3 regions of the Shewanella glacialimarina genome follow, and region 1 is predicted to be linked to each of the others. Evidence: predicted binding sites of a transcription regulator. Region 1 holds the regulator's gene; each other region holds the start of a gene.
The links. The regulator sigma-54, encoded in region 1, starts transcription at its own class of promoters, with help from an activator protein. The targets are predictions, from matches to a motif close to GTTGGCACGNNNNTNGNNT.

Region 2: the regulator sigma-54 is predicted to act here: its motif matches at 3,279-3,297, upstream of FJ709_RS05200 (YggN family protein).
Region 3: the regulator sigma-54 is predicted to act here: its motif matches at 4,920-4,938, upstream of glnA (glutamate--ammonia ligase).

The regions. Positions count from the first base shown of each region.
Region 1 is NZ_CP041216.1:3,920,943-3,928,395, reverse strand. It holds gene FJ709_RS17165 (hypothetical protein) at 1-113, opposite strand, end outside; gene FJ709_RS17160 (HPr family phosphocarrier protein) at 463-738, opposite strand; gene rapZ (RNase adapter RapZ) at 772-1,629, opposite strand; gene ptsN (PTS IIA-like nitrogen regulatory protein PtsN) at 1,626-2,069, opposite strand; gene hpf (ribosome hibernation promoting factor) at 2,072-2,359, opposite strand; gene FJ709_RS17140 (RNA polymerase factor sigma-54) at 2,386-3,879, opposite strand; gene lptB (LPS export ABC transporter ATP-binding protein) at 4,040-4,771, opposite strand; gene lptA (lipopolysaccharide transport periplasmic protein LptA) at 4,768-5,355, opposite strand; gene lptC (LPS export ABC transporter periplasmic protein LptC) at 5,342-5,902, opposite strand; gene kdsC (3-deoxy-manno-octulosonate-8-phosphatase KdsC) at 5,899-6,465, opposite strand; gene FJ709_RS17115 (KpsF/GutQ family sugar-phosphate isomerase) at 6,468-7,445, opposite strand.
Region 2 is NZ_CP041216.1:1,196,300-1,203,752, forward strand. It holds gene mutY (A/G-specific adenine glycosylase) at 1-1,003, opposite strand, end outside; gene trmB (tRNA (guanosine(46)-N7)-methyltransferase TrmB) at 1,163-1,879, shown strand; gene FJ709_RS05190 (50S ribosome-binding protein YggL) at 1,906-2,232, shown strand; gene glsB (glutaminase B) at 2,233-3,147, shown strand; gene FJ709_RS05200 (YggN family protein) at 3,383-4,234, shown strand; gene FJ709_RS05205 (LysR family transcriptional regulator) at 4,703-5,644, shown strand; gene FJ709_RS05210 (DUF885 domain-containing protein) at 6,090-7,453, opposite strand, start outside.
Region 3 is NZ_CP041216.1:303,893-311,345, forward strand. It holds gene FJ709_RS01275 (PKD domain-containing protein) at 1-2,102, shown strand, start outside; gene ppnP (pyrimidine/purine nucleoside phosphorylase) at 2,186-2,491, opposite strand; gene typA (translational GTPase TypA) at 2,684-4,495, opposite strand; gene glnA (glutamate--ammonia ligase) at 5,059-6,468, shown strand; gene FJ709_RS01295 (outer membrane protein transport protein) at 7,122-7,453, shown strand, end outside.

The DNA.
Region 1 (7,453 bases):
TTGGCAAAAAATGTGTAGTGTTGCTGAATTTTTGTAAAAATTGGGCTAGCCAATTTAAGAGTATGTCCAAAAACAGTATTAATCGTATTTAAGGTTAACTGTGTATTTCGCATAGTGTTCTCTCCAATAAGTTTTGCTAGCTTTAAATCTAGTACCACTTTGTAGGTACTGGTTACTATATGAAAAGAACGTGCCAACTATTTTTTTATTAAATTTTTATTTATTTTCAATTTGTTAGAGTTTTATGGTTTCTGTGGTGGTCGTAGGAGATGCAATATAGTGGTGCAATTGCACTAATTCGGGGGAGAAATTTAAATTTTCCTAATTGCATTAATTTAACCTCAACTTAAATCTGGTTAAGGGATACATTCAATAAGTTAGATTCAACACGTTTAGCCATTTTAAAGCAAAGGTGGGTATACGATTAAAAACTAGATTTAACCGATGGAGAAATGATTAGGATCAACAACCTTCTTCGAACTTGTCATTAATTAAATTACAGATAGCATCAAGAGCGGATTGTGCATCTGGCCCTTCTGCTATGATATCTATGGTTTTACCTAAGCCACTTTCAAGCATTAATAAGCCCAATACACTGGCCGCGCTGGCCTTTTTTTCACCCTGGATCAGGGTAACATTGGCATTAAATTCATTAGCAAGAATAGCCAGTTTGGTAGCAGCTCGTGCGTGTAAACCAAGCTTGTTTGATATGATGACTTGGCGCTGTAAAAGACTCATTTAGTTAAGTTCCGACAAGTAACTGAATAGCGATTATTTATGCTTGTTTATAAGCTCTCGGTGCCTTGCTTGAACAACATGTTTTTTACCACTTGAAAAACGTTTAGCAAGCTGGTCGGCGATATAAACTGAACGATGCTGGCCACCAGTACAACCAATAGCTATGGTTAGGTAGCTGCGGTTATTGCGCTCTAAGTGGGGCATCCATGTTTCAAATAGGTTTTCTATTTGCCAAATGAATTTATTTACCAGCGGTTGCTGGCCAAGAAATTCCTGCACGGGTTCATCTAATCCAGTAAAGGGACGTAATTCTATTTCCCAATGTGGGTTAGGTAAAAAGCGTACATCAAACATAAAATCGGCTTCGGCGGGCATACCATATTTAAAACCAAATGACTCAAAATTGATCACTAACTCTTTATCAACACTGCCCATTAAAATTTCACGTACTTGATCACTAAGTTGATAAATATTTAACTTAGATGTGTCGATAAAATGGTCTACGTATTCAGAAATAGGCGCCAGTAGCTTACCTTCAAATTGAATCGCATCCTGTAGGGACATATTCTTTTTCGATAATGGATGTAGTCTGCGGGTTTCACTGTAACGTTTTAGTAGGGCTTCATCACTTGCCTGTAAAAAAAAGCTTATGACTTCAGTATCCTTAGATAACCACGCAAGCTGCTGCTGTAATACTTTACCTTGCTCTTCTATATTTCTAACATCAACACTTATGGCCACCAGTTCATTGGTGTTTCTAAGCTGCTCTAATAGTCGTCCAATTAAGGGCAGTGGTAAGTTATCAACGCAATAGTAACCCAGGTCTTCTAGTACCCTAAGTGCGACAGATTTACCTGAGCCCGAACGACCGGATACAATGACTAATTTCATGCTGTGATAACCTGATAGAGTTCAGTTGAGTTACTTGCTTTTCGTAACTGCTTAAGAATCTGTTTATCCGATAACTTTTCAGCCATTGAGGATAGGGTACTGAGATGTTGCTGGCACTGGTCTGCTGGCACCAGTAATGCAAATAAGAGATCCACTGGTTGTTTGTCGATAGCATCAAATGAAATCGCTTCTTCGCACTTTATAAAAACCGCGATAGGGCGAACGATGGACGTTAAACGACCATGCGGGATTGCAATGCCAGAGCCTATTCCTGTGCTACCCATTTTTTCTCTAGCCACTAGGCTTTCAAAAATCTCTTGTGAAGATAGGGATGGGTACTGGGCTGCAGCTAAATCGCTGATAAGCTCCAGTACCTTTTTCTTACTGCCCGGTGTGGCACAGGAGGTGCATTCCGGCTGCAGGATGGTACTAAGTTCCATCATTAATGCTTAGTTAATTTCTCTTTGTGTTTAATGACCTGACGATCGAGTTTATCAATCAGGGCGTCTATAGCGTGATACATGTCGGCATGTTCAGATGTCGCAAATACTTCAGCTCCATTTAAGCTGACTTTTGCTTCAGCTATCTGTTGTTGCTTTTCGACATTTAATACTACGTGGACATTATTGATCTGATCGAAATGTCGTTCAAGTTTTGTAAACTTACTTGTGACATATTCTCTTAGTGATTCAGTAATTTCAATATGATGACCCGTCAAGGTGATTTGCATATTTTTCCTCCAATTGCCTAGGTAGATTATAAACTCTTACGTTGGTTTGAGGGAGGGATCATCATCGCTTCGCGGTATTTCGCGATGGTGCGACGTGCAACATTGATCCCTTGTTCTGCCAGAAGGTCTGCCATTTTACTGTCGCTTAATGGCTTTCTCTGGTTTTCAGCTGCCACCAGCTTTTTAATAAAGGCTCTAATTGCTGTAGATGAACACTCTCCGCCATCATCAGTACTTACATGGCTAGAGAAAAAATACTTAAGTTCGAATAGTCCGCGCGGTGTATGCATATACTTTTGCGTGGTGACACGCGAAATAGTAGATTCATGCATTTCGACAGCTTCAGCTATGTCATTCAACACCATAGGCTTCATTGCTTCTGCACCATACTCAAAAAAACCTTGCTGAAATTGCACAATACAATTGGATACTTTAAGCAGGGTGTCGCTACGGCTTTCTAAGCTTTTTATAAACCATTTGGCTTCTTGTAAGTGACCTCGAATAAATTGAGTATCTGTTGAACTCTTACTACTTTTTGCCATGGCGGCATATTGTTGATTAATCCCTATTTTAGGCATGTTATCAGGGTTCAATTCAACTACCCAACGGCCATTCTTTTTCGTCACTGACACGTCTGGGATAACATATTCATCATCCGGTGGGGTGATCATCGTGCCAGGACGTGGATTTAAAGATTGAATTAATTCAATGGCTTCGCGCAGCTCATCTTCTTTTAGCTTAGTTTTACGCATTAAGGTGCGAAAATCACGTCCTGCTATCAAATCTAAATAATCTTTGATTAATATTCTGGCATTATCAATATGTGGCGTATCTGGTGCAAACTGAACAAGTTGAATCAACAAGCATTCACTTAAACTACGCGAAGCAACCCCGAGAGGATCGAAATGTTGTATGCGTTTTAGTACCGCTTCTACTTCGTCTAATTCGACAGAATCATCGCCCATAGCTTCTAAAATATCTTCAGTACTTTGGGTGAGATAACCTGTGTCATCAATGGCATCAATAATGGCTGTGGCAATAGCTAGGTCTGTTTCAGAAAAAGGGGTTAGATTTTTTTGCCATTCTAAATGCTCGTATAATCCTTCGGATGTTTCACCTTGGAAGGGCATGTCATCATTTGGCATGCTGCCTGAACCCGAACCAGGACTTGCCATTGGTGAGGCGCTGTACACTTCATCCCAGGTAGTATCCATTGGCAAGTCTTCAGACATTTGCTCTTTAGTCATTGACTCTGCGGTGTCGACATTTGAAGTGTCTTTTTCGACTACAGGTGCACTGATTTCATTGAAGTCAGTTTCTGATAGGTCTTTTGAGTTGTCATTTTTGTTGCTAAGTGCTGAAAATTCATCTTCCATTTCAAGCAAAGGATTGGAATCTAATACTTGTTGAATTTCTTGCTGTAACTCCAAAGATGATAACTGCAGCAAACGTATAGCTTGTTGCAGCTGTGGGGTCATAGTGAGGTGCTGACCCATTTTAAGTTGGAGTGAAGCTTTCATTACTGCTGATCCCTAGAAGAATTCGGCTTTCTACACTGATTAAAGTGAGTGATAGTCGCAATTTTTTAACAAATGGTTTTACTTTACCTACAAACGATCTATTAGCTTAGTTGCCAGAAACACTATGCCAAGCAAGTGCTTCAGATCCTATTTAGATTAACTATAGCTTGAATTGTTCGCCTAAGTATACTGCTCGAACTTGCTGATTGTTGAGTACTTCAGTTGGAGTGCCTTCGGCAATCAAATTTCCCTGACTAACGATATATGCCCGCTCACACACATCAAGTGTTTCACGGACGTTATGATCAGTAATTAATACGCCTAGGCCACGGTGTTTGAGTTGAAGAATGATTTTCTTAATATCAATCACTGAAATAGGGTCAACACCCGCAAAGGGCTCATCTAACAATATAAATTTAGGATTGGCTGCTAAAGCGCGTGCAATTTCTACCCGTCGTCTTTCGCCTCCAGATAGTGACATGCCTAGGCTATCGCGAATATGGGTAATATGGAATTCTTCTAAAAGATGTTCAAGTTCCTGAATTCGCTCATCCGAAGTCATCGATTTTCGGGTTTGCAACACGGCCATAATATTATCGTGCACACTGAGCTTTCTAAAAATACTGGCTTCTTGCGGTAAATAGCCAATACCTTTTCGCGCACGTAAATGCATTGGGTCAGCAGTTAAGTCATCGTCATCAATTAAAATGCGGCCATGATCACTTTTGACTAAGCCAACAACCATATAAAACGTGGTCGTCTTACCTGCGCCATTGGGACCAAGTAGTCCGACAATCTGGCCTGTTTTTACAGTTAGACTGACACTTTTAACCACTTGACGACTTTTATAGCTTTTAGCTAAATTCTCAGCTGTTAAGGTAATTTGGGTCATTGGTTACCTTGCTTTTTTAACGGAATTTCAGGTAATTTTTGTACTGGTGAATTATCATTTTGGAAGTTTTCCGGTTGAATAATGGTAATAACACGATCTTCACCTTTACCGGTACTTTCAGCGATAAGTTCCTGAGCATTAATATTGTAACGGATCACATTACCTGTCACTTTACTGCCAGCTTGATCTAGCTTAGCGTTACCGGTTAATAACAGTCCAGTTGTTGCTAAGTCATAACGAATTTCATTGGCACTGGCTGTACCTATGCGACCATCATCAAGTTCTTGTGAAAACGTAGCAGGGTTACCGGTCGCAATGAGCGTTTTAGTCTGGCCGTTTTCAGCTGAAAATGCCCGCAGTTCATCGGCTTCGATATTGATCGAGCCTTGGGTAATCTTTACTGGTCCGTTAAAAATAATTTGATTATTTTTAACATCAGCTCGTTGACTTACAGCAGCAATTTTAAGCTCTTGCTTCAAATCGCCTTCTTTGGCTACGGCGTTGCCTGCTAATATACTAATAGCTAAAGTGCAAATAACACTGCTTTTACCGAGCAATGTTGTTAAAAAATTAATGTGGTTCATATGTCCCTTCTACCTGACTGAGTAAGGTAATTTGTTCTGCATTGAGATCGGCAAATAGCCCTAAGCCTTGAATAATAAAACCATTACCTTTAATGGTAACTGACTCTTCAGAACGGCCTATCATAGTGTTTAAATTAAAGGTGACTTGCTGAGTCTCAAGTGATTGTAATGGCTCTTTAATATCAATAGCATCGATAACTACATCGTTATGTAAACTGACTTCATTTGAATGTTGATCTAAGGTCGCATTTTTAGCTGTTATTTGCCACTGCGCTTTACCATTTTCAGGGTAAATAAGTAATACAGGCTCTGTAAATAAAGTGGTATTTGAGCGGGTAAAATGTTCCATATGCTCGGCACTGACTTTGCTGTCAACAAACCCCAACTTATTAAATTCTGTCGTGCGAAGATTGTCGGCCACAAAATCAGGTCGCTCAATTCTAGGATCTTTGATTAACGCCATTTGATTACGTTTGACTTGTACTTGCCAATACAATACCAAGGCTAAGCCAAAAAATGCACAAATAGCCAATGTGGTTCGATTCATATGCTCATACCATGTGCACTTTCAAATTTATTTTGGCTTAGTAGTAACAAATCAGTGAGTTCTCTCAAAGCACCATTGCCACCTTTAATGGTAGTTATCATATGGCAATGTTGTTTCACGTAAGGATGTCCATCGGCAACGCTAACAGCAAGTCCTACTACTTTCATAACAGGTAAATCTACCATGTCATCGCCAATATAAGCTACCTGTTCAGCAGTGACGTTATATTTTCTGATTAATTCCTCGTAGGGAGTAAATTTATCATCTATACCTTGATAAATATCTTTGATACCTAAAGCCGTCATGCGATTTTCGACAATTTTAGATTTTCGTCCGGTAATAACCGCAACATTAATGCCACTGGTTAATATTGACCGAACGCCATATCCGTCTCGAGTATGGAAAGCTTTTGACTCTTCACCGCTATTATTAAGGTAAATACGGCCGTCAGAAAAAACACCGTCAACGTCGCAAATAAGCAGTTTAATTTTTTGAGCGCGCAGCCAAATATCATCACTAATAGGGCCATAAAAACCTTGGTGAGTTTGCGTATTTATTGTCATGTTTAAATTACTCCTGCTTTGACCATATCGAGCATATTCAACGCGCCAATAGGTTGATGTGCGTCATTGACCACAATTAAACCATTGATGCTTTTCTCATCCATTATTTGTAACGCTTGAGCGGCCAAGATGTTGGCTGGGCTGGTGACGCAGTTTTTAGTCATAACCTGTGAAATAGGTGTGGTGCGAAGATTCACTTCTGCATCGATGACACGTCGTAAGTCACCATCAGTAAAAATACCAACTAAGACATTATTATCATCAACAACCGCTGTCATGCCTAAGCCTTTATTTGATATTTCATATAGGGCTTCCGTGATGCAGATATCTTGCTTTACCAAGGGGAGATCTTTGCCTTGGTGCATCACATCATTGACCTTAAGTAATAATTTACGTCCTAAAGAGCCACCTGGATGTGATAGGGCAAAATCATCACGGGTAAACCCTTTTGCTTGTAATAGGGCTACGGCTAATGCATCACCCATTACCAATGTTGCTGTTGTGCTTGATGTCGGGGCTAGTCCTAGTGGGCAAGCTTCTTCTGGCACTTCAATACATAAGTGTACTTTTGCCAGCTTCGCCATATTAGAGTCTGGTTTACCGGTAACTGCAATCACAGGAACGCCCATACGTTGAATAACAGGCATTAATGTTAAAATTTCACTTGATTCACCTGAGTTCGAAATGGCTAAAATAATGTCGTTTTTAGCTAATGCGCCAAGGTCGCCATGGCTGGCCTCTCCTGGGTGAACAAAAAATGCAGGTGTGCCTGTGCTGGCAAATGTGGCTGAAATCTTATTACCTATGTGGCCAGATTTCCCCATGCCCATTACGATGACTTTACCTTTGCATTGCATAATTAATTCACATGCCTGCCCGAAGGCATCTGAATCTACAAATTGGTAGAGATGCTCAAGTGCCGCTTTTTCAATATCAATGACTTTACGGCCCCATTGACGAAATTGAGTTTGGTTTGCCATATGTGTCT
Region 2 (7,453 bases), 1.7 Mb from region 1:
TGATGTTATACCAGAGTGGTGGACTTTGTTCCATCACCCCAGTAAATTCCTGTGGAATTCTACCGTCATTTTGAGTAGACACTTCAACTACAATAGGCTGAATATCTAAATGAAAATGACTAAATGTATGCCGAAAACCGACTAACTCAATGACAGATTTTTGCAGCGATTGTAACGCTAGATACTCATCTATTGATGCTTGGTCATCAAATTGTGGAAAACACCATAACCCGCCCCAAATCCCAGCTGGTGGTCGCTGCACTAATTGTACTTGGCCTTGATTAAGCATGACTAACATCCAGGCTTGTTTAGTGGGGATCGTCTTTTTAGGTTTTTTACCCGGATATAAGGTTTGTTTGCCACTAAGTTGAGCAATACAATCAATGGCAACTGGACAAGATGCGCATTGAGGTTTGCTTCTGCTACAAATGCTAGCGCCTAAATCCATCATAGCTTGATTGTACTTTTGCACATCATCACTTGGGGTTAACTGCTCCGTTAGTTGCCATAGGGCTTGTTCAACGGCTTTTTGTCCGGGCCATCCTTCAACGGCACCATGTCGAGCCAATACGCGTTTAACATTACCGTCTAAAATAGGGTGGTGCTGACCAAGTGACAATGACAAAATGGCTCCAGCGGTTGAACGGCCAACGCCCGATAATGCTAGCACTTGTTCAAATTCAATGGGAAATTCACCCTTAAACACATCGCGAACATGAATAGCGGCTTTATGAAGATTACGGGCTCTGGCGTAATAGCCAAGGCCAGTCCAAAGATGAAGCACTTCATCCTGTGGCGCATTTGCTAAATCGACAATGGTAGGAAACCTTGCCATAAATTTTTCGTAATAGGGGATCACTGTTGCAACTTGGGTTTGTTGTAACATTATCTCTGAAACCCATACACTATATGGGGTTTTATTGATTTGCCACGGCAACTTTTTACGACCGTGAACATCATACCAAGCGATAATACGCTCAGCGAAAGTGGCTGATATTTTCATGCGGGCAGTGTAGCGATACGCCTATAATCAAACAAGGTTTATATAAACAATTGTTAGTAGATTAGGTATACTGTGCCGCTGAAATAAAAAATTTAAGATTAACTATTATGATCCGGGCCGTTTCGTTGGAAATTGCACCATTGTAATAAAGAGGCAAAAATGAGCGACGTTACCACAGCTGAATTTAATGAGGAAGGTAAGTACCTTCGTAAAATCAGAAGCTTTGTATTACGTGAAGGCCGTTTAACTAAAGGTCAGTCACAAGCTATTGAATCACATTGGCCAGCAATGGGGCTTGATTATAGTCCTGAAGCATTAAATCTCAGCCAAGTATTTGGCCGTGAAGCTGATACCGTATTAGAGATCGGTTTCGGTATGGGAGGCTCTTTAGTACAAATGGCTAAAGCTGCTCCTGAGCTTAACTACATAGGCATTGAAGTACATAAACCAGGTGTTGGCGCATGTTTAGGCGATGCGGGTGAAGCGCAAGTGACTAATTTACGCGTTTATCATCACGATGCTATGGAAGTGCTAGAGCACAGTATTGCAGATGGTTCATTATCACGTGTGCAGTTATTCTTCCCGGATCCTTGGCACAAAAAACGTCATAATAAACGTCGTATAGTGCAGCCTGAATTTGCGCAGCTAATTCGCCGTAAACTTAAAATTGGTGGCGTATTTCATATGGCGACCGACTGGGAAAATTACAGCGAGTATATGCTTGAAGTAATGCAAGTTGCTGAAGGTTATAGAAACCAATCAGCCACTGGCACAGTGGTTGAAAGACCAGATTATCGTCCATTAACAAAATTTGAAGCACGGGGTCATCGCTTAGGCCATGGTGTTTGGGATATTATGTTCGAACGTATTAGTTAATAACGTCTAAATTAGGAGACAGTATCATGGCAACAAATCGTAGCCGTCGTTTACGTAAGAAATTACGAGTTGATGAGTTCCAAGAGTTTGGTTTTGACATCCAATGGACGTTTGAAGAGTCTGTGTCAGAACAAGACATTGACAGCTTAATCGATCAATTTATTCATGAAGTGATCGAGCCACGCCAATTAGGTTTCCATGGCGGCGGACATAAAGAATGGCAAGGTATTATTGCGACTCAACACATTGGTAAATGTACCGATGAAGACATTGCAGTGATTACTGATTTTTGGAAAAGTAAGCCAGTAAAAGATGTAGAAGCAACAACCTTATATGATATTTGGTGGGGTTAATTGCTAAACCAAGCATTATTACAAGAGGCGGTCGACAGTGTTCGGCCGCTTTTAGGTAAAGGCAAAGTAGCCAATTACATACCGGCATTAGCTAATATTGATAGTACTAAACTTGCAATTGCAGTAACCACAGTTGATGGTCAAACAATTGGAGCTGGAGACTATCTTGAACCCTTCTCTATCCAATCTATTTCAAAAGTATTTAGTCTAACCCTCGCACTCAATCTTTATAGTGAAGATGAGATATGGAGCCGAGTAGGTAAAGAACCGTCAGGGCATTCGTTTAACTCGTTAGTCCAAGTTGAATTAGAACGGGGTAAACCGCGTAATCCATTTATTAATGCTGGCGCGTTAGTCATTGCTGATTTGTTACAAACCAGAAGCAGTGCACCAAAACATCAAATGTTAGAAGTGGTGCGTAAGCTGAGTATGAATCCAACTATAAGTTACGACAAAGTAGTAGCTGATTCTGAGTTTGCTTTTAGTGCGCGTAATGCGGCGATTGCTTACTTAATGAAGTCGTTTGGTAATTTTAACGGCGTAGTTGAAAATGTACTTAAAAACTACTTCCATTACTGTGCCTTAAAAATGAATTGTGCTGACTTATCTAAGTCGATGCTTTACCTTGCTAATCGCGGTAAAACCTTGTCAGGTGAACAATGGATAACCCCAATTCAAACAAGGCAACTTAATGCTCTGTTAGCAACCTCGGGTTTATACGATGGTGCGGGAGAGTTTGCCTATAGGGTAGGTATGCCGGGTAAAAGTGGAGTCGGTGGCGGTATTATTGCCGTGATCCCTGGTGATATGTCGGTATGTGTTTGGTCTCCAGAATTAGACGGTAATGGCAATTCATTGGCCGGAACCGCAATGTTAGAACATCTTTGTCAAAAATTAGGTCGTTCGATCTTTTAAACATATTTCAATCTAGATAAAAATGATTAATTTAACTAAGTTTTAGTTTTTTTGGCTAATGCAATTAAGCCATTCGATTAATGATATCTTTAATTTCACCTTAAGTTGCTGAAATAAAGCGGTTTATTACTTTTGGCACACAACATGCTATATCATTAGTAACTTATCAATAATTGTTGATTGACTGCTTCTTCATAGTCAATTGTGATTCCCGTATAGCAAAAGGATTTATTAAATGACTCAACATAATCAAGCGACTAAAAGCATGCTTAATAGCCAGAAATTACTAACGGGCCTTGTATTTTCTGGACTGATTTTTACTGCTGGTGCATTTACTCCTGCAATGGCTAAAATGTCTTTGAAGGATCAAAGCTGTAATGTCACCTTGAATTACGATGTGACAGTAGAACCGAAATCGCTGAAAGTGAGCGAAAAGGGATTAGAGAAATACCGAATCGATGTTGGGCAATTATTTGTTGAAGGTAAAGCGGTAAATTTATCCGCGCAACAGCAAAAGCTGTTGACTCAATACTCTGATGAAGTGTCTCGCCAAGTACCAGAGGTAATCGATCTTGTTGGTGAAGTTGTCGGCTTAGCGACTCAAGCTGTGACAATGGCAATGACACCATTACTAGGTGATGCAGCTGGAAGCCAAATAGATAAGTTGATGAATGGCATCGAACAGCGTATTGATACCATGGCTTATCAACATGGCGATAAATTTTTCATTGGCTCAACAGAGTCGTCGTTAGAAGAAACCTTTAATGATGAATTTGAGCAAGAAATGGAAAATATTATTTCAAACTCAATCGGCAGTTTAATGATGAGTATGGGTAGCCAAATCATGTCTTCAGAAGGTGGTTCATTTGAAGAGAAAATGAATGCTTTTGCTATTAAAATGGAAAATGTAGGTAAGGACATTGAGCTACAAATGGAATCACAATCTGAGGCTCTAGAAGCAAGAGCTGACAAAGTCTGCGGCGATTTTGAACAGTTGATGGTACTAGAAAATCAACTTAGAAAAGATATTCCGCAATTAGCACCTTATAAACTAGCCAGTTTAGAGGAGCAGCCTTTATCTGAATAATCTTTTCTACCTCCCTTACCCGATAATTTTTACGCGACTCAAGCGCGTTAACTTGAGGAAGACTTTGTAAGTCATTGGTTTCACTGTCTTATGTATGTCACCTGACTTTCCCCCTGCTTGTGCTTATTTGGCAGGGGGCTTTTTATATCCGTTATGTACCTTCCTGCAGCACCTCTTCAAGTAAACTACCAAGTTTGTTCTGATAAAAAAATTCTCAATTATAAATATAGAGCAATGATATAGTTTTTTGTTATACTCATAAAAATTATAAGAAAAATGCACTCTATTTAAATTTTTGCTAGTTTTTCGGATAATTGGCGTAACTTTACAACTTATTGGGTTTATTGAGCGTTTAATAATGCTATTTAAGCCAACGGCTTCCATTGATATGACATTCATGGAAGGTAAAGTGAGTAAAGAAATTGCCGAAAATCGTTTTCAATGTCGTAACAGCTTAAGGCGACTTTCATGTTAGAACTGTTAGAACCAATTGCCATTTTTACCCATGTTGCTCGTGCAGGCAGTTTTAGTGCTGCTGCAAGACGCCTTGGAATATCCAAATCTAAAGTAAGTACGCAGGTGGCTGATTTAGAACATAAATTAGGTGTGCAGCTTATTCAGCGAACGACTCGTAGTTTAAGTTTAACAGAAGCGGGTAATTTACTTTATTTACAAGGTGAAGAGCTGCTTCGCGATGCTGAACAAGCGGTTTCTAGTGTGCATAATTTGAATGATGCCACACGTGGTGTACTTAAAGTGGGAATTTCACAATCATTTGGTACCATGCATCTTATCCCTGCACTACCAGCGTTTATGGCTAAACATCCTGATCTAGAGTTGCAAGTAAGTTTGTTGGACCATAAGGTTGATGTTGTTAGTGAAGGTTTAGATTTATTGCTAACGATGTCTGAGCAACTCCCTTTAGGCATGGTGGCTCGTCCATTAATGAAGTGTCAGTTCTTATTAGCAGCATCGCCTGAGTATGTGGCTAAGCACGGTAACATATCGCGCCCTGAACAGCTTGTTGAACACAATTGCCTAGTTTACCAAGGTGAATGGCATGAACACAGCATGTGGCAGTTCAAGAGAGGTGACGATTATTGTGAGATTGGTGTATCAGGCAATTTCCGCGTTGATAATGCACCGGCTTTAAAATCAGCAGCAGTTAGCGGGTTAGGTATAGCCTATCTTGCCAGTTATTTGATGGAAGATGAAATCGAGAAAGGCACATTAGTTCCTTTACTGACAGATTGGCAATTGACCAACAACTTACCTTTGCAAGCCGTATACCCAAGACGTAAGCACTTAGCCCCTAAAGTCAGTGCCTTTATTGACTTCATTAAAGGCCATATTGGTACATCGCCATATTGGGACGTTAAATTCGAACATTTGTATAAATTGCGTAAGTAATTTTGGAAACATTGTTCTTTAAATAAAATAAAGCCATGCAACCCAGCACGGCTTTTTTATTTGTGTTTTTTATCAAAAGCTTAAGTTGATTATTATGCAGTAAAAGCTAAAGTAGCAAATCAATGAGTTAACAGTTATTTACTAAGAGGGTGTTGCAGTCTGTTCTTATTTGAATACAATAAGATTCAGTTGATTCGAAATGATTTGAATAAGTACGATTTTGAGAAATGACCCCTTTTCATTAGCGTTTACAAATCAGCCACTTCGCAAATTTTGAGTCACGGCTGGCAGCAGTTTATAATTAAAACAATGTTAGCTTTGAAACCATCATCCTAGTTTTATTGGTTTACCCCAGACTTTGTCTGGGGTTATTTTTTTGTGTAAAAAAAAGCAACAACCCATGGTTGCTGCTTTATTTTCAAAAACTCATCTTATTGTAACCTTGTTACTTAATCGATTTAACCCACTGGTTCACTTTAGTTTCCAACACATCTAATGGTAATGGTCCATACTGTAAAACGAGTGTGTGGAAGTCGCGAATGTCGAACTTGTCGCCTAATTGTTTCTTGGCTTGTTCACGTAGCTCAAGGATTTTAATCATTCCCACTTTATATGCAGTGGCCTGTGAAGGCATAACCACATGACGTTCAACCATTTTTATGGCATCAGACTCAGCATTAGGAGTATTTTCAACGTAGTAAGCAATCCCTTGTTCACGGGTCCACTTTTTAGTGTGGATACCTGTATCTACCACTAAGCGACAGGCACGCCATAATTCCATCGCTAAGCGGCCAAAGTCTGAATAAGGATCAGCATATAAGCCCATTTCTTTTGGGAAGTATTCAGTATATAACCCCCAACCTTCACTATAGGCAGTGTAACGACCATACTTACGGAATTGTGGAATACCTTCTAATTCTTGTGCTATGGCAATTTGCATATGATGACCAGGAATACCTTCATGGTAAGCCAGTGCTTCCATTTGGTATTTAGGCATAGCGCTCATGTCATAAAGATTAGCGTAGTAAATTCCTGGTCGTGAACCATCTGGCGCAGGCTGATCATAAAAGGCTTTTCCGGCCGACTTTTCACGGAATGCTTCAACCGGACGTACAATCAAGTCCGCTTTAGGTTTGATTTTAAACACTTCATCTATACGTGACTCCATGTTATCAATCAGGGCTTTAGCATCAGTAATGTAAGCATCACGACCCGCTTGTGTATCTGGATAGTAGAATTGCTTGTCATCCCGCATAAAGGCGAAAAATGCTTGCAGATTACCTTCAAAGCCAACTTTTTTCATAATAATACGCATTTCATCTTGAATGCGCGCGACTTCACTTAACCCTAAATCATGGATTTGATCCGAAGTCATATCGGTAGTCGTTGTACGAGCTAAGGCATTATTAAAGTAAGTCTCACCTTCAGGGAACTTCCAGGCACCATCTCGGTTATCTGCTTTTTCCTCTAATTTAACAAGGTAACTTACCAGGCTTTCATAGCCTGGTTTTACACTGTCTATTAAAGCTGACTTGGCGTCTCCAAGTAATATTTCTTTTTCTGATTCAGTAATAGATAATTTTGCCACTTTACGATTAAAATCAGCCCATAATGCGCTGTCTTCTCCCGTTGAATCAAAAGGTGCTCCAGTAATAATATTCTTGCTGTCTGATATCACGTAAGGAAACACGAATTTCGGCGCAATAATATTTTTATCAGCACGTATGGTTAATTCAGCTTCAAGTTGTGTCAGCAGAGGCTTGACGCCTTCTAAACGGCTGATATAAGCCTTAGCATCGCTTACATCGG
Region 3 (7,453 bases), 840 kb from region 1:
CCTCTGTGACTATGGACACACAGATTAGTTTTAAAGTCACGGTTACCGATGATGATGGTGACATAGCAAATACCACTATAGAAACAGCTATTGAGCGTATAGAAACTGACTACCAATTAGCTGGTAAAGTAGTGGGCGATGTTTTTGCTGGAAAAATGTTAAAGGCAGTTGTATCTACAGAAGTGGCAGAGACCGCAATTAAAGATGATGGAACATTTTCTATCAATTTGAAGGTGGACGATGACATTCCCCTCACCAAGCTGGTAAAAATATCCACTTTAGCAGCAACTGGTATAAATTTAACACTTTTGTTGCCCTCGCTAGATAAGCTGGATAGCATTATTTTCACGCCATCAAATGCGTCTAAGCTCAATAACATAAATGCACAACAAGCCGCTACAGCCAGTTTGACGTCGTTATCTGTGTCAGCCGTTTCTACTGCGTTATATAGTCTAATTTTAGCTTCAAATAAGGGGGTTGAGCCAGATAACATTAATACAATTGAATTGATCGAAAGTCAGTTGAACCCGGAGGATGTTATTAGATCAGCTGCTGTTGTCAAAATTTTACTCGAAAGTGACACCATTGTATTACCAGAAGGTATAAATAATGTGGTTGATTTAATCGCGAATCCTGAAGCCTTAGACAGTTTTGTCGCCACAATAACGGCAATGACTCCAGACTTAATTGAGAATGAGATGGATGCGATTATTGCAGATCCCAATCTCACGCCGCCAGTCGATAGTAGTTCAGTCGCAAAAGTGTACTATCAAACAGAGCCTGTTGCACCGACATTTCTAGCTCGCTCAGGGAGTCGCTATCAATTTGATGATAATGGTATAGGTAAATTTACCGATAGCTTTGGTGTCAGTATATTCGGTTGGGAAATTAAAGAGGGTAAGATTGACATTACTTACACCAATCCCGCGGTGTCTGTCAGTTATGATGATGTCAGCGCTTTAGATGCATTATCTCAAACGGATAAAGATGCACTTTGGGCTGCAGGTTACACTCAAGTTGAAGTTATGGTGAAGAAAAGCCATGAAACATTTACTCGTCTAACGACTGGCTCCTCAGTAGATAGTTATTATGTTGAAACATCGGCGCTACGTGAAATGACGCCAATTACCTTAGGTTTTGACACAATTAAAGGAACCTGGCAAGGGACAAGTGAAAGTGATTTTTTGATGCGTAAGTCCGCTACTGCGGGTGCTCAATTTGAAAAATCTTATTTTAAAGGACTTTGGGTATTAGATGTTTATCATCCTCAATCTTATAATAATGTACATTTTGAACGTCTTGATTTTGACGCTGACGGCACAGGCGTAAGCGCTGATACTGCAAGACAGTATACATGGACAGTTACTGACGGGGTGCTAATTTTAGTATTTGATGATTTTATTCAAACTTATAATGTTATTGATGCACTATCAGGAGACTACTCAACGTTTTCTGAGATTAAAAGTAAAGTAGGTGAAACCCTAGCAGTGACCTTTGGCGTCGTTTTGCAGCAAGAGGAAGGGTTAACATTTAATGATACAAATACAGTTACAGGAGCCGAACGTTACTGGCAAACAACGATTAATCAGTGGACTGCAGACTCATGGGATGGAAATCGTTTAAGTTTTTGCTTAAGAGATTCAGATACATATGCTTGTGAAAATGGCAGTGTATTTTTCGGATTTCAAACACTAAGTGATAATACTGGCACGCGCTATACGTATGCTGAAGGAGTGCCTCCGTCATTATCTAATTATTCGGGGAATGCACTCAGTTGGTCAATTATGGCTAATAACAATGTTATCAAGTTTGAACATAGAAATTCATGCTGGGATGTCGAGGGGGTTTGCCGTTATCGAGAGTGGCACCTTTTAAAAATTGAAGACGGCATTATTGGAAAACGATTCTATGTTCAAGAAGTCGATTATGCACGAGTTGGCTCTGAAGATGAGTGGTATTACTTCATTCAACCTCGATTTAATCAATACGAATTAATAAATTTAGAGTACTTTAATCAAACAGCACAGATAATTTCACCGCCTGGACATACGCCGGCTATGCATAGTGTGTATTATCCTAGTATGGTAAAAGATATAAATTAATAGTAAATGGATTGGGTGGTGACATTAAACCGTTTATGAATAAAAAAACCAGTTATTATTCAACTGGTTTTTTTATGGACGACTTAAAGGTAGCTGCAACAGTATTCAGCAATATCGCTGGTTTTAATACTAAAGTTCACACCAGCAGCTAATTCAAACTGGGTGTCAGCTGAATAATTGATCCATTCTGTCGTACCAGGCAATAACACTTCAAAGTTACCTGATGTGACTTGCATTATTTCACCTTGAGAGGTTGAAAAGGTATATTCGCCAGGTAAGACAACACCTAGAGTTTGTCTGCTTCCATCGGCTAAAAATACTGTGCGGCTAATGACTTTTCCATCAAAATAAACATTTGCCTTTAGGGCTACATCGACTTGTTTTAACATATTTCCTGATACTCCATAAATGTTTTAAGTGAATTTATATCTATTTTAAATGTATATCTAGTTTTTTTTGTACTCTGGTTATGAATTATTTATGTGTAAGTTTTTAGATTAGCAGGCACAAAAAAGCCCAGAACAATCTGGGCTTTTTAGATATTAATAAGTGGTAAATATCACACCACTCATTAATTGCAATTAACTGCGGTTATGACGCTTACGCTCGTTTTCAGTTAAGTATTTCTTACGAACACGGATGTTCTTAGGAGTTACTTCAACTAATTCATCATCATCGATGAACTCAAGTGCTTGCTCAAGAGTTAAGTTAATCGGTGTCGTTAACACTTGTGCTTCATCAGTACCTGATGCGCGCATGTTAGTTAGCTGCTTACCTTTAAGACAGTTAACTGTCAAATCGTTAGAGCGAGCATGGATACCGACAACTTGGCCTTCATAGACTTCAGCAGCGTGGCCAATAAACAGACGACCGCGGTCTTGTAAACCGAATAATGCGAATGTTAATGCTTTACCCGTTGCGTTAGAAATCAATACGCCGTTAGCACGTTGACCAATATCGCCACCTTTGTGCGGTGCGTAATGATCAAATGAATGATAAATTAGACCAGTACCTGAAGTTGCAGTTAAGAACTCAGTTTGGAAACCAATTAAGCCACGGCTCGGCATGATGAAATCGATACGTACACGACCTTTACCATCAAGCAGCATATCTTTCATTTCAGCTTTACGTACACCTAACTTTTCAATTACGGTACCTTGATGTTCTTCTTGAACGTCAACAGTAACGGTTTCGAATGGTTCGTGTAGTTCGCCATCAACAGTCTTAAGAATTACTTCTGGACGTGATACCGCTAACTCGTAGCCTTCACGACGCATGTTTTCAATAAGGATTGATAAATGTAATTCACCACGACCTGAAACACGGAAACGATCTGGACTGTCAGTTTCTTCAACGCGTAATGCTACGTTGTGAACAAGTTCTGTTTGTAAACGCTCAAGAATGTTACGAGAAGTAACATACTTACCTTCTTTACCCGCGAACGGAGAAGTGTTTACCTGGAACGTCATCGTTAGTGTTGGTTCGTCAACAGTTAATGGCGGTAACGCTTCTACTTCAGTCACAGCACAAACTGTGTCAGAAATCTTAAGTTCACCTAAACCTGTAATTGCCACGATGTCACCAGCGTTTGCAATTTCAACTTCAGTACGGTCAAGACCCATATAACCTAATACCTGGCCCATTTTACCGTTACGCTTTTTACCGTCAGCGCCAACAATAGTCACTTGTTGGTTAGTTTTTACACTACCACGCTTAATGCGACCAATACCGATAACACCCACATATGAGTTGTAATCGATTTGAGAAATTTGCATTTGGAATGCACCTTCCGAATCAGCGTCAGGGAAAGAAACTTTCTCAACGATGGTTTGGAAAAGTGGCGTCATGTCAGTGCTAGTTACATCAGGATCTAAGGTTGCGAAACCGTTTAATGCTGAAGCATAAACAATAGGGAAGTCTAACTGTTCGTCAGTTGCACCCAAGTTGTCGAATAAATCGAATACTTGGTCAATAACCCAATCAGGACGAGCCCCAGGGCGGTCAATCTTGTTAATAACAACGATTGGCTTTAGGCCTTGAGCAAACGCTTTCTTAGTCACAAAGCGAGTTTGTGGCATTGGACCATCAACTGCGTCAACTAACAATAATACTGAATCAACCATAGATAGAACACGTTCTACTTCACCACCGAAATCGGCGTGACCAGGTGTGTCTACGATGTTAATGCGGTAGTCGTTCCATTTGATGGCAGTGTTTTTTGCCAGAATGGTGATCCCACGTTCTTTTTCAAGATCGTTAGAATCCATCACACGCTCAGTCGCTTCACCACGTGAAGCAAGGGTACCAGACTGCGCAAGCAATTTGTCTACCAGGGTCGTTTTGCCATGGTCGACGTGTGCAATAATGGCGATGTTACGTAAATTCTCTAGCACGGATAAAACCTCTATACCATCAAACAAAAAAAAGGGATTATTTACAGTAACTATTTAATTATAGCCACCATAAAAAAGCGTGCCATTCTACTCCAGCAAGGCCTCAGTAGATAGGATTTTTTTTGAACACCTCATAATTTCGTCTTATTATGCTATAAATTTGCAGTTAATTTAGTGATATAAACTTTATCATCCCCTCGTATGCTAGGTTACAAAAGATGTAAAACACAGTTTTCGCGATTTTGTTTAGTAAATTGTTATCTGTATGCACTTTTTGGGTTTCAGTGTCTATATAATCAAACAGGCGTGCACCACTCTGGTGTAGTGCACTGTTATGATGCAACCAATGGATCTATTTGGTGCAACCCTTGATTTTTGGGAAAAACTAAAAATATCAAGTTTATATAAATCAGATGCTTATATATCTGGCATGATAATAGCTAAGTAAACGTCATCATGTGGACATCATTGTTTTACATTAGTTTACTGAGTCAATAAAACTTGGTGAACAGTAATATTAAATATTAGAAGGGAATACCCTTGACCCTACCGGAGGCTTGAGAATGTCAGTTGAATCAGTATTAAAGCAACTTCAAGAGTTAGAAGTTAAGTTTGTTGACTTACGCTTTACCGATACTAAAGGTAAAGAGCAGCACGTTTCTATCCCATCTCATCAAGTAAATGAAGAATTTTTTGAAGACGGAAAAATGTTTGACGGTTCTTCAATAGCAGGCTGGAAAGGCATCAATGAATCAGACATGGTATTAATGCCTGATCCAACTACTTTTGTTTTAGACCCTTTCACCGAAGAAACAACAGCACTTATCCGTTGTGACATTTTAGAACCTGGTACTATGACTGGTTACGACCGTGACCCACGCTCTATCGCTAAAAAAGCAGAAGCGTATCTAATTTCTACCGGTATTGCTGATACAGTATTGATTGGTCCTGAGCCTGAGTTCTTCTTATTTGATGACGTCCGTTTTGGTACTGATATGTCAGGTTGTTTCGTTAAGATTGATGCGAAAGAAGCTGCATGGAACTCCGGTAAAGAATACGCTGATGGCAACACAGGCCACCGTCCAATGGTGAAAGGTGGTTATTTTCCAGTTGCGCCAGTTGATTCTTCGCAAGACTTACGTTCTGCAATGTGTTTAGTACTTGAAGAAATGGGCCAAGTTGTAGAAGCGCATCACCATGAAGTGGCGACAGCGGGCCAGAACGAAATTGCAACACGTTTCAACACCTTGACTAAGAAAGCGGATGAAATCCAAATTCTTAAGTATGTTGTTCATAACATGGCGCATGCTTATGGCAAAACAGCGACCTTTATGCCTAAGCCTATCGTAGGTGACAACGGCAGTGGTATGCACGTGCACCAATCTTTAGCTAAAGACGGTGTTAACTTATTTGCTGGCGATAAGTATGCTGGTTTAAGTGAATTAGCGCTTTATTACATTGGTGGTATTATCAAGCACGCTCGTGCATTGAACGCATTCACTAACCCAAGCACCAACTCTTATAAGCGTTTAGTACCACATTTCGAAGCGCCTGTTATGTTAGCTTATTCTGCGCGTAACCGTAGTGCATCTATTCGTATTCCAGTAGTGCCAAGCCCTAAGGGTCGTCGTATCGAAGCACGTTTCCCTGATCCACATGCAAATCCATATTTAGGTTTTGCGGCATTATTGATGGCAGGTCTTGATGGTATACAAAACAAGATCCACCCTGGAGATGCCATGGACAAAGACTTGTATGACTTACCGCCTGAAGAAGCTGCTGAGATCCCACAAGTTGCGACTTCTTTAGAAAACGCGCTTGAAAACTTGAAAGCTGACCATGAGTTTTTAACTAAAGGTGGCGTATTCAGTGAAGATTTCATCCAGTCTTATATCACTTTGAAGACTGCAGAAGCTGAGCGTGTAGCCCGTACTACTCATCCATTAGAGTTTGAAATGTACTACAGCCTATAATATTAACGCGCTAACTTTGTTAGCGGTTAAGTGATAAAAAAAGCCTCGCATAGATTGCGGGGCTTTTTATTAAGTTATTTTTACAATTATTTACAACCTTTCTCATTCTGTTTTAACTCATGCTTTGCGAATTTCTGTTTTAAATTCAGCTAACTCGTGTGCGTTAGGATTATCCAGTTTTTTGTCATTAGTTATTGATATATATAAATAATTAAATCATATGACATTTGACTATAACTATTCAGCCAACACTTTGTTGATATCCTTTTGTTTATTGAATAACTTGTGAGCAAGTTATCAGTAATATCAATCATTTTGTGATCCAGCATTTGCAAGCTAGCTGTTGCAATGGCGTTTTAGATCCGTAAACTTGCGCCGTATAAATGCCGAGCAATTACTCTAAAAGTGATTTTGGGTTAAAGGCAGATATAAATAACCTCAACTTGGGTTAAGGGATGAATAAGCGGGATTTAAATAGATAAATTCAGATGTTTACTCTCAAACTTGAGCTTTGCGCTGGTAATAAGGCGAACTAACGCGTCAACAGCTAGCCTATTGCAAGTAAATTCAACACAGTTAGCGGTGCAAAGAGCTGTTTGATATACATTTGTTATCCTGAGCTGAGGTTAAATACAATAACTAAGAGAATGATAATGAAAAAAACAATAATCACTTTGGCAATATCAGCTATTGTCTTTGGCACGACTTCACAAGCTCAAGCTGCAGGTTTTCAGTTAGCAGAATATTCATCAACCGGCTTAGGACGTGCATTTGCAGGTGAAGCGGCAATGGCCGATAACGCGTCTGCGCAATCACGTAATCCGGCAATGTTAACGTATCTGACCGGGCGTCAACTGTCAGCAGGTGGCATTTATGTCATGCCTAATATTGATGTGACGGGTGACATTGCGATTACCTCTCCTTTATTGGGCGCTCAAGCTATGCATGTGCCAGCCAGTGCGCATGATGTAGCGGGTGACGCACT